Prochlorococcus marinus XMU1408: one gene and its partner. The protein of the gene in region 2 interacts with the protein of the main gene of each other region in a pairwise test. Links are inferred from orthologs where the notes say so. Each region holds a gene or a part of one and is shown on either strand. Other genes may lie near its edges.

Region 1 (5,672 bases), on a different replicon or contig from region 2:
TTCACCTAAACACAAATCTAGGTTTAATGGGTTGATCAATTGAAATTGTATTCGTTTTATTTATGGCAAACATTTTAGATGGAAAAAAACTTGCTCAGGAAATTGAGCTTATACTTCAACAGACTATCGAATCTGGACTAGAAGTTGCGAAACGTTCACCAGGCCTTGCAGTTATAAGGGTCGGTAACGATCCTGCAAGTGGAGTTTATGTGAATTACAAGGAGAAAGCATGCCAAAGAATAGGTGTAAAGAGTTTTGCTAAACATTTAAAAGAAGATATTTCGTTGGAGGAACTAATAGAAATTATTAAAGGGTTGAATGATGAAGACAAAGTTGATGGGATTTTGTTGCAACTTCCATTACCGTCTCATCTTAATGAAGCCTGTTTGCTTAGCAGAATAAATCCTGATAAGGATGCTGATGGATTACACCCTTTGAACCTTGGACTATTAATAAAGGGAGAGAAAGGACCTAGATCGTGTACGCCTGCTGGAGTAATGGCTCTTCTAAAAAGGAATCATATCGAAATTGAAGGTAAACGAGCAGTAGTAGTTGGAAGAAGCATCCTTGTGGGGAAGCCAATGGCTTTAATGCTTGAAGCTGCTAATGCGACTGTCACGATTGCTCATTCAAGAACTAAAGATTTACCTTCTTTGACTAGAGAAGCTGATTTAATTGTTGTAGCTGCTGGTAAACCCTATCTAATTGGGGAAGAACACATAAGAGAGAATTCCATAGTTATTGATGTAGGCATTCATAGACTTCCTTCTGTTAAAAAGAATTTGCAAAAAAGTGAAAAAACTAAACTTTGTGGAGATGTAAAGATATTTGAAATTGAAAATAAAGTAGCTGCTTATTCTCCAGTCCCTGGCGGCGTGGGGCCTATGACAGTAACAATGCTTCTAGCAAATACAGTTGATAGGTGGCAGAAACATTGTGGATTACCTTTAACTATTAGTCATTTACTTCCATGAATCACAATGTCCTGAGAGAATTGATAGGAATCGATTTTTTGCATGCAGGAAGCAATCGCTTCTTTTGACTTCGCTGAGTATCTAGAGAAATCTAGGACTCAAGTTGAAGATGCGCTAGATGCGTCTCTAGGCCCTGAAAAGCCAGAAAAATTAAGAGAATCTATGCGTTATTCCCTTTTGGCCGGGGGGAAAAGGTTAAGGCCGATACTTTGTCTTGCTGCTTGTGAACTTGCTGGAGGTGAGATTGAAAAAGCTCTCCCTACTGCAGTTGCTCTAGAAATGATTCATACAATGTCTCTTATCCATGATGACCTACCTTCAATGGATAATGACGATCTTCGTAGAGGGCGACCTACAAATCATAAAGTCTACGGGGATGCAGTAGCCATACTTGCTGGAGATGCGCTTTTGACAAGAGCCTTTGAGATGGTATCAATACGAACAAAGGGTGTTTCATCAGAAAGACTTTTAAAAGTGGTCGGAGAACTTTCTTTAGTTGCAGGTGCTCCTGGACTAGTTGGTGGACAAGTAGTTGATCTAGATTGTGAGGGTAAGGAAGTAGATTTAGAAACCTTAGAATATATTCATCTTCATAAAACAGGAGCTTTGCTTAAAGCATGCGTAACTTGCGGAGCATTAATTGGTGGAGCAGATGAGAAGCTTTTGGAAGCATTACGTGTATATGCAAGAGGTATTGGTTTGGCATTTCAAATAATTGATGACATTCTTGATGTGACAGCAAGTAGTGAAATATTGGGTAAAACAGCTGGTAAAGATTTAATTGCAGACAAGACTACTTATCCCAAATTACTTGGTCTTGATGAATCAAGAAAGAGAGCAGATTCTTTAGTGGATCAAGCAAAAAATGCTCTTAAGCCTTGGTCAGATAAATCAAAACCTCTACTTGCATTGGCTGATTACATAACAAACAGAGATAGATGAATATTAATCCAGCTTTAGAAAATCAATTTGTTTTTATTCTTGATAATGCAGTCTTGGCATGGGGTCTAGCTGCATGTGGTCTTGCTCAATTGTCTAAATTATTATTTGAATTAATTTTCAAGCAAAGGTGGCGTCCATCTGTGCTGATAGAAACAGGAGGTATGCCTTCAAGCCATTCGGCTTTAGTAACAGGAACAGCTGCAGGCGTTGGACTTCAGCTCGGTTTTGATGATCCTCTATTTGCTTTGGCGTCAACGATTGCTTTTATAGTGATGTATGACGCTTCTGGAATAAGAAGATCGGCAGGCTTGACTGCAGCAAAAGTAAATCAGATTTCAAAAATTAATTTCAATGAATCATCCTCCGAAACCACTTTAAAAGAATCTTTGGGGCATACAAAAATAGAGGTTTTAGTGGGAAGTCTTCTGGGCCCCAGTGTTGCCTTGCCAGGTATTTTATTTATTGGATCCCCTTTGCATCTTTTGCAAATGATTGGATTATTTTCTGTGTGAAAGAAATAAAAATAAATGCTGATAAAGTTGTTTTAACTAAGGATCAAGAAAAATCTCTTGAATTATTTTGTGAATGGTTGAAGACCCCATATTCCTTTAAACCCTTTGTAATGAAAGGTTTTGCTGGCAGCGGAAAAACCTATTTATCTATGAAATTTTTAAAAAAGGTTGATGACCTGGGTTTGTGTTGGACTGTAGTTGCACCTACTCATAAAGCTGTCGGTGTACTAAGAGAGGGTTTAAGAAATGAAGCTATTCAACCTACATGGTTTCCCTCTACTATTCACCGTTTGCTTCGACTTAAATTAAAAAGACAAGCAGATATAGAAATATGTGAAAGAACAGATCAAACCGAGAGCTCTTTGGAGAATTTAGGACTTGTTTTAATTGATGAAGCATCAATGATTGATGCCACATTATTAGAAATCACTCTTGAATGTGCTAGATGCAATTCGACACGTTTGGTCTTTGTTGGAGATCCTGCTCAACTTCCCCCAGTTGGAGAAAGTTTTAGCTCAGTTTTTTTGATGAAACGAGCAGTTAATACTGAACTCAAGGAAGTTGTTCGTCATCAAGGACCTGTTTTGAAATTGGCAAAAATTATTAGAGATGGCGAAATCCCTTGTCATCAGCCACCAATTTTGCCAATTATTAATTCTAAAAAAGGTAATGTTGGAATATTAGATAGAAAAAATTGGCTCGAAAAGGCAAAGGTTTCATTGAGGCAATCATCTTTAGAGGATGATTATGATCAAGCAAGAATTTTGTGCTACACGAATCGAATTGTTGATAATTTAGTCCCTCATGCAAGAAGAGCTATTCATGGCGATATGGCTGATCAATATCAGGTTTTGCCTGGAGAGGTTTTAATTAGTCGTAAGGCTGTAATGATAAATGCCTCATTGAATGAAAGTGAGATTGGGGAAGAACCAGATATTTTGATTAGTTCAAATAGAGAGATGATTGTAGAAGATGTAATACCTAATAGTTTTGACTTGGCTTCTTTAGGAATCCATAATGATTTTGAATATTCTTTGCCTATCGTTGAAACTCAGGTAGTTAAGGTTGTTACTTGCGATCAAAAAGAATTTTCTTTGAGGTTAATGCCTCAAATAGGATCTAAATCTCGTATTGATTTAGACTTTGCTTTGAATGAATTGAGTAAACAGGCGCGAGAGAAAGGGAAGAAAAATAGTCCTTTGATCTGGAAACTTTTCTTTTTTATTAGAGATTCATTCGCTTCATTAGGTCCTGCTTCAGTCCTTACAATTCATAGGAGTCAAGGAAGTACATTTGGCGAAGTTTTCATTACCTCTGATGTCTTTTGGCCTAAAGATCTTGAATTTAGAAGACGTCTTGTATATGTGGCTGTTAGCAGAGCAAGTAAAGCAGTTTGGATCGTTGGTGATGATAAAAAAAACAACAAGTATCAAACTATTTTAGAAAAATTATTAATCGATTAGGTTTTAAACCTTTTTCTTAAGCTGATTCTTTGGAACAATTAATAACTGTTTTCTTCCAATTATTCAGAATCTCTGGAGAGCTTGCCCAATGAAGATGGATCCAGCTTGCATGAATTAAATGATTACAAAAACCTTCATTTTTTAATTCTATATTCCATCCCTTTATATCCCATAAGGGATTTATTTCTGAGTTATGTTTTTCATTAATTATTTCCCAACGATGAAATTCATGCCCAATTAGTTTATTACCAGGATCAATAACAGGACTTTTATTTTTACTTATTGCTTCTCGATAACCGATTTTTAGGTTTCCCTTTTTTGCCTTAAAAGGTAATATTCCAGCCATTGAATGTTCCTTCCCCTCTAAGTCAAATATACTTTTACCTAAAAGCATCATTCCTCCACATTCGGCATATATTGGAAATTTTTTTGCAAATATATTTATAGACTTCAAGCTGATTTTTGAGTTGCTTAATTGTTCTGCATGTTGCTCAGGAAAACCACCAGGAATTATTAATCCTTTTGCTTCGTTGGGAATTTGTTTGTTTTCAAGAGGCTTCCATCTAATAGTTGGCATCCCATTCTTTTCTAATAATTCTTTTGTTTCTTGATATCTAAAATGGAAAGCCTCATCTTCAGCGATGGCAATTGGGTGAACTAATCCTGAATCTTTCTTTGGTAAATAATTAATTATCTTATCTTGGGATTTATGAGGTAATAAAAGTTTTTTAAAACTTTCAACATCTAAATAATTTTTAGCTATGGATGCCCACTTTTTAACTTTTATATCTAAATTTTGAATCTCATGAATTGGAGCCAAGCCAAGATGCCTAGATGGAAGGTATAAGTCTTGACATTTAGGAATGCAACCTAAAGGTTTTACATTGATTTGAGAAAGGACTTCCAATAAAATTTTTTCGTGTCTGGGGGTTTGAACATTATTTAAAACAATTCCTTCAATTTTTAATTCCTTATCGTGTTCTTGGAAACCTTTTATTAATGCTGCTAGTGACGCAGCTTTCCCCCTGGCATCAACAATAAGGACTATTGGCAGGCCTAGAACTTTAGCTAATTCAGCTGTACTTCCTTTTGAGCTACTTCCAATTCCATCAAATAATCCCATTACCCCCTCAACTATAGAAAAATCAGTTAATCCTCCAAAGTGATTAAAACTTTCTTTCACCCATTTCTCACCAGAAAGAATTAAATCTAGATTTCTACAAGCTTTGTTTGATACTGCACTGAGTTGTTGAGGATCTAAATAATCTGGGCCAACTTTAAAAGGTTGAACTGTTTTTTTGATACTTTTTAACCAAGCAATCAAAAGGAGGCATAAAAGTGTTTTTCCACTATTACTAGAGCTAGCAGAAATTACGCATGCCATTTATTTACTAATCTATTCGTATTGATTAACTAAATTAAGTATTTCAATGGCTATTGGTGTAGCACTTGCAAGTAGTGGGCTTGTATTACCTCTGCTGCTAGATAGTAAACGAGCTACATCATTTTCTAAAGAACTTTTTTGTATGGGAACAACTTGCTCTATGAGTTCCATTCTTGCCATACCACCAGCTTCCAATCGCATGCATTCCCCAGATTCTGATGCAAGAATCACACATATATCATTTTTTTGTTTATTGTTATCTCTTGCAATGAGTCTCAGACCTACAATTTGACCTGGATTAATGCTTGGCTTACCTATTGGTAAAGAAGTCAAGCTAACTGCAACTATGGCCTTATCAGGACGGATAAAATTTACTTTTATATGATCTTTTTTTGAT
Region 2 (6,344 bases):
ACAATTGTTTTTGGTGAAAAATGGTTTTCACCAAGCCACAAAAGGGCTTTTACAAGACATCGAAAACGCTAACGGTATAAATAAAAAAACTAACTAACATCCTCCAAGCCGATGGAAGCGAAAACAACAAAGTCTGTAGGGACAAAAGTAAAATGGTAAACATATACATCCTCTAATATTCACTAACCCTTTCCATGGCAACTGAAATCACTGTTTTAGACTTCAAGCTTAGTAATACTTTTTCAGAGTATTGCACTCATATGAATGCCCCAGAGCAGCAGGCGATGTTTAAAGAAATGGGTGTTAAAACTTTTTATATCGGTGAATGTATAGGAGACTCTAAAAGAGCAACTGTTATGTTTGAAGGACCAGAGAATGTTTTATATAACATTTTTATCAGTCCGGAAACAAAGCCTATTGTTGAGGCCTCTGGTCATATTTATGAAGAAACCAAAATCACAAGATGGATAAACAATTGTCCTAACTGCTAATTTTTACGTGTTGAAGTTCGTCAAGTAATTGTATCTGGAATCATAGGTATTGAATGTTTTTTGCCGTCTGGGCTTACATATATATTCTCTTTCCCATATTCTGTATCAATGATTTTTTCAAAATGAGTCCCCTTTGGAAGATGTAAAAAATATTTTTGTGCTCTGTTCATTTTATTTATACAGTTATTTAAAAATAACTAGCATTTTTCCCAACGACAACATATTGATTGTTTTATGAGAGTTTTGGTGGCTAACTATTTGATTTTTCTAAAGCAGTTAACAATTTGCCAACTCTAGTTCCATTAACTCCAAGATCGCCACCACCATATCTTGATGCGGATTTGATTTGAATCTTCTTATCGATTTTTAAAATCTCCAAGTCGTCTGGAAATCTGAAAATCAAACTACGACAAACCCCTTTCCAATATTTATCATTAACCTCTAAAACTTTGGTTCTAGGAATTTCCTGGGCAATCCTAATAAGTTGCTCAAAGGTCTTGTCAACATCTTCAAATTCTTTTTGAAAAAAAACGCAATTAAGCGGATTTAAACAGGGACAAAGACCTGATTTAGGATCTGGCATATTTTCTATGAGTTCACATATTGATCATGAGAAAAGTTTATCCCCCCTTTGGTCTTGTTTTTCAGAAATTTATTACTAAGTGATGTCTAGGTCTCCCTACCTAAAATGCCCGTGCAAAAACTATCCTTCGATTAAATTTGTAAAAACAATTTTTGAGCATGACACGATTAGATAAAACAGGGATGATGATGATTGTTTTCAGTGTGGCCTCAACACTTCCTTATCAGTTTCATTATCTCTCTTCTATGAGTTAAAACAGGTTAATCCCTCTCTCTATAGATAGTACTAATTAAAGGTCTATTGATTAAAGGCGGCTCATTTCCATATCCAATCCAAATAAAACCAATAATTTCCTCCTCACTTGAATTTATTTGTGCGATTTGATATGTATTAGGATCTTTAGTGATTTTGCCTGTTGACCACTTGCAACCAACATCATCGGCGACAAGTGAAAGCGACAGGTTTTGAATCGCGCAAGCACAAGCAGCATAATCTTCGAGTTTTTGAGCTTGATTATCAGTACATACTTGAGTGGCAATAAGCAAATGGGAAGGGTTAAGCATTTTTTCCTTTATTTTTTTTAAACTAGATTCATCTATTGACGTATCACCAAATTTCAGAGTCAGCTGTAATTGATATAGAAGTTCCCTTTTTTTTATCCCAATGTTGGTAAAACGCCATGGGAAAGTCCTTCTGTGGCAGGGTGCCTGATTAGCTGCAACTATTGATTTTTGAATTACTTCGCTAGGAACACTTTTTTTGGAAAAGATATGAATGGTCCTTCGTTTTTTAATTGCTTCAGCTATTTCCATAATTTTTTCTTGACGTTATTAACTACACTATTAGTCATAGTGTAAATTTCACAAAAAGTTTAGTTTAGAGACCTGTAGAAATAAAAGGCGTTTAAATCATCTCCAGCTTGAATCTCACATCTAAAAAAACATGATTAGTTGAAAATCACTTATTAAGCAACTTTGTCAAGAATTACATTTGATGGTTTTGAAAATAACGAGACGACTTGGCCCACGGGTGTCTTGAATACGCGTTCGACAATTTCTCCATTATTGATAATTACCCTCGTATTCAAGGAACCAGAAGGTAGATTTACAGATCTTTTTTTTAGAAGAATTTCTAGCTCTGGATAGTGATCATTAGGTTTAAGAACCTCTTTTAACTCAGGATGTAGATCTAAAATTGCGTCATCAAAGGCCTTAAACTTTTTCGTTAAAACCATACTTTGAGAAAGCTTTTACTTATGACTTGTAACCTACTGATCTCAAGACGTAAAGAGTATTTAAACTAAGATCGGGATAAACTTAATAAGACTTTAAATAAAGCTTCAATGAGCAATGAATAAATTCATATAATAAGTCTTACTGGTAGCTAAAAGTGAAAAATAGTCATTAATATCCAGTAGCATCAATCACTCGCTGTTCATGATGAGTAATAGACGTTACCTCAGTACTTCTGTCATTTAAAACTGACTGTGTAAAAACAGTAATAGCTGCAATACTTGGTGTAATAGGTAAAAACATGAACAATGTCAACACACTACTGTTAGGTTTAAATAATCTTTGCATTAATAAATAAAGGATTAAATTATTATTATCAATAACTTTTAGGTGAGTTGCGTGTTCGGTTTCCCTTGAATAAAGCTATTAGTTTGACCTGTAATACCATCTAAACACCTTTGGTCGTTTCCAGAGCATTGTATAAATAGCTTCAAGTGCCTTTTGAGTTTTAGGTAGCTTGCAACTAGGCCATGACTGTTGAGTAATCATTGTGATTATTTCGGAGTCATTATCATTTCTACATCGGATGCCACCTATAAAACCAGAGTAATAAAACTCAGGCAAAAATACATAGAGCCAAAACTATTACTCAGCTAGATATTTATCGGGCAAATAAGTATAAAAAAAAGAGGCAATTTATGCCCCTTTTAGATCACCTTTAAATTACTTTTGGTATGTATTACCTCTGTAAGTTAAGGATGCTTGCATCTGCTTTTTAGCTTCTGCCTGTCTAGATGTGTAGACGTTACTTCTGTAACTAAGTTCTACAACTTTTTTTGGAGTAGCTTCTTTATGTTGAAGGTACTCTTTGCCTCTGTAAGTAAGAACAGTCATTGCTCTTTCTCGTAGTGCTCAAGACCCCGTTCCATGTCTCGAGTCTTACTGCAGCTTGAAATTTAGCTGAACGTGTATCAAAAATACCAGAAATTATCTTTAAACGATGTTCCTCGTGATACATAAAACAGTGAATAAAGTAGTATTAACCGAAATAGTTGCATTTCTTACTAAAAAGCACCCTTAAATCACTAAAAAAGTTAATTATTTATCCTCTGCTTTTTCTTTCTTAAACTAAACCAACCTTCCCCTATCCCCTCTTCTTACATAAGTCATTAAAGCACAAAAAAAGGATCCTAATATGGCAAAAATTGTCAAAGTAATTAACGGATTAAAACCAGATGAAGCAATATTTAGAAAAATTGAATCAAATGCTTCCATAACACATCAAGAAGGTAAACCATTCAGTAACCACACAAAAGCCTCGTTATTTAATACCCAGTTTCTAAAAACTACTATCACTATTAAATTGATCAAAAGAACCATGAATAAACGAAGTTTTGGATCCTCTTTCCCCATAAATCTATTGTAATTTAGTTTTTGTTAGGCAAGGCCAGTTACAAAGATGTTAACAATTATGGGGCTACAGGAAGTTGGTAAGTAGTTAATAGAGTATGTATGATTATCAATCCGCTTTTAAACGCCTACCACCTTTACTTAAATAATCCATATATTTATCAGATTCTTTGAGGTAATAATTCCTGCTTTGACCAATATATCTAGCTTCAATTAAGAGATCCGTAACTTCAGGCCAAAAAGATTCAGGGACCAACTCAAGAGGGTTAATTGCACTTGGATTCCAATTTAACTCAGTCAAAAATAGAAACCAAATCGACTTGCACTTAATGAAATCAGATAAACAATCTGAATTAAAATTATTCATTTATAAATTGGACTGATTGAGCAGCTTTATCAGCTTTAATTTTTGCCTCATCGATGGTTTCTGCATTTGCTACAGCTACTCCCATTCGACGACCTTCAGTAGAGCTCGGCTTGCCAAATATAAATACACCTGTATTCGGTTGACTTAAGGCATCTTCAAGTCCCGTAAAAGCTATGTTTGAAGTTTTCTGGGAAGCCAAAATCACTCTGCTCGCAGAAGCTTCATGACAAACTATTTCTGGAATTGGGATACCTAAAACAGCCCTAAGGTGTAATTCAAACTCATTTAAATTTTGACTAATCAAAGTTACTAAGCCTGTGTCATGTGGTCTTGGTGACAGCTCTGAAAAAATCACCTCCTCACCCTTAATAAAAAATTCAACGCCAAACAAACCAACTCCACCAAGATTATCAGTGACACATTTGGCTATCTTTTTAGCCTTATCTAAAACACTTTCAGTTAATGTAGCTGGTTGCCAACTACATTGATAATCTCCATTCTTTTGCTCGTGTCCTATCGGTTCACAAAATAATGTTTTACCATTAAATTGTCTAATAGTTAATAAAGTAATTTCTAAATCAAAATCAATAAATTCCTCTAATATAATTTTATTTGATTTACCTCTTGATTTTTCAATAGCCAAATCCCAAGCCTGGACTAAATCATTTTTATTATTAACTAAGCTTTGTCCTTTACCTGAAGAACTCATAACTGGCTTAATTAATAAAGGATAACCAATCGCATCTGCACGAAAATTAAGCTCGGATTGATTCATCGCATAACTAAATTTTGCAGTTCTTATATTTAATTCGTTAGCAGCTAAATCTCTAATTTTATCTCTATTCATAGTTATCGCAGTAGCTCGAGCATTTGGTATTACTGTTATTTTTTGTTCGATTTCCTTTAATACATCTACTGCAAGAGCCTCAATTTCAGGAATAATTATATCAGGATTACATTTAGATATCACTTCTTTTAATTCACTACCATTATTCATATTTAATACTTCAACTTGATCAGCTATCTGCATGGCTGGCGCATCATTATATCTGTCACATGCAATAACATAACAACCTAATCTTTTTGCTGCGATTGCCACCTCTTTCCCTAACTCTCCGCTACCTAAAAGCATTATTTTCTTTGGAAAAATGTTCATAATCATATCTATAGGTCAAAAAATATAAATTAATATAATATCTCTTAAAGAGAATTGATAATAAAAAAAAGAAGTAGAAATTAACAGAGACACTGAAAGGGAAAAATTATTCTTAGTACAACAGAGCACTTTTTTTTGATGGATAAAATCAATTGATCATTCGCGATTGTTTTTCGACTCAATAAGATTGAAGAATGATATTTCCACCACAACAAGTAATTTTTGGATAACTACTTTTAATACTGCAATGGTATTGATTTTGGACATTAGGTAGAACCATTTTGAAAACAATGAAAACAAGCTTAAAAAAGCAATTCCTAATCCAAAAACCATATCTAATTTTTCACGTTAGTCCTATAAAGAGCTGATTAGCTACACAAGCTCTTTACGAGTGGAGAAAAGTTAGTTAAAAAACTAATAACTTCGACTTATTTATTGGAATGGTTGCCAAGAAGAAAATTAAAGACTTCAAGGATTTGGATCAGTTCCCAGATTTAAAAGAAGCTCTAGTACCAGCTATTAAGACATTGCCCTCAGGTTCAATGAATACTAAAGTAATCGTTACTGAAGGCGAAATTGTAGAGAGAGTTTATAAAACACCAAAAGGTGAAATTATATCTCTTTTCGCAAATGACTTATCGGAACAAGCTGCCTAAATTTTCTTGTTAAAATCAATTATTTTAGTATTTCTCCATAGAAAGGGTTGGATCATATTGTCAGCACAAGAAGAAAAGATGGCAAAGAAAACATCCAATATTGAGCAGATCTGTAATCCTAGTTTATTGTTTTTAATTGATCAATGTCTTCTAAAGAAGAAATCCTGTCCATCCTAGAAGCCTTTGCCTCAACAGAGAGAATGGGATCATTCTTTTTAGACAATGCAACCCCCGACTTTTTATTTATAAGACCAAGCGGAAATCCCATTGACGCGAAAGGTTTTCAAGAGATGTGGTCCTCAGGAGATCTTGTATTACAAAGCGCAGAAGTCACAAAGGTGCACAAATTTGAACTCTTAGGTTCAAATGCTGCAATGTGCGTTTTCACCCTAGGTTCAAAATTTACTTATAAAGGGACTCAAAATGATGACCTCCCTACAGTAACTTCT

What was found. Proteins that work in one complex are often made in the same cells at the same time.
Region 1: the proteins of purT (region 2) and crtE interact in binary tests that used the Escherichia coli proteins (3 or more experiments, as listed by UniProt). The link is inferred for Prochlorococcus marinus XMU1408 from one-to-one orthologs.

What each region holds. Positions count from the first base shown.
Region 1 is NZ_QJUE01000004.1:68,333-74,004, reverse strand. The notes cover bases 1-2,966. They hold crtE (geranylgeranyl diphosphate synthase CrtE), read left to right. Parts: upstream 1-1,016; coding sequence 1,017-1,916; downstream 1,917-2,966. Other genes in these bases: DNJ73_RS06200 (ATP-dependent RecD-like DNA helicase), read left to right, coding at 2,425-2,966; DNJ73_RS06205 (divergent PAP2 family protein), read left to right, coding at 1,913-2,428; folD (bifunctional methylenetetrahydrofolate dehydrogenase/methenyltetrahydrofolate cyclohydrolase FolD), read left to right, coding at 63-974. Also shown: more of DNJ73_RS06200, read left to right, coding at 2,967-3,891; DNJ73_RS06195 (cobyrinate a,c-diamide synthase), read right to left, coding at 3,908-5,275; DNJ73_RS06190 (glucose-6-phosphate dehydrogenase assembly protein OpcA), read right to left, coding at 5,288-5,672.
Region 2 is NZ_QJUE01000002.1:772,395-778,738, forward strand. The notes cover bases 3,158-6,133. They hold purT (formate-dependent phosphoribosylglycinamide formyltransferase), read right to left. Parts: upstream 5,240-6,133; coding sequence 4,076-5,239; downstream 3,158-4,075. Other genes in these bases: DNJ73_RS05745 (DUF4278 domain-containing protein), read right to left, coding at 3,158-3,200; DNJ73_RS05750 (hypothetical protein), read left to right, coding at 3,502-3,732; DNJ73_RS05755 (hypothetical protein), read right to left, coding at 3,826-4,083; DNJ73_RS05765 (hypothetical protein), read left to right, coding at 5,680-5,895; DNJ73_RS05770 (DUF3804 family protein), read left to right, coding at 6,039-6,133. Also shown: DNJ73_RS09955 (hypothetical protein), read left to right, coding at 1-97; DNJ73_RS05720 (DUF3764 family protein), read left to right, coding at 195-491; DNJ73_RS09960 (hypothetical protein), read right to left, coding at 512-661; DNJ73_RS05725 (DUF1499 domain-containing protein), read right to left, coding at 742-1,074; DNJ73_RS05730 (nitroreductase family protein), read right to left, coding at 1,335-1,886; DNJ73_RS05735 (hypothetical protein), read right to left, coding at 2,039-2,308; DNJ73_RS10185 (hypothetical protein), read right to left, coding at 2,478-2,609; more of DNJ73_RS05745, read right to left, coding at 3,030-3,157; more of DNJ73_RS05770, read left to right, coding at 6,134-6,344. UniProt on the Escherichia coli protein: Involved in the de novo purine biosynthesis. Catalyzes the transfer of formate to 5-phospho-ribosyl-glycinamide (GAR), producing 5-phospho-ribosyl-N-formylglycinamide (FGAR). Formate is provided by PurU via hydrolysis of 10-formyl-tetrahydrofolate.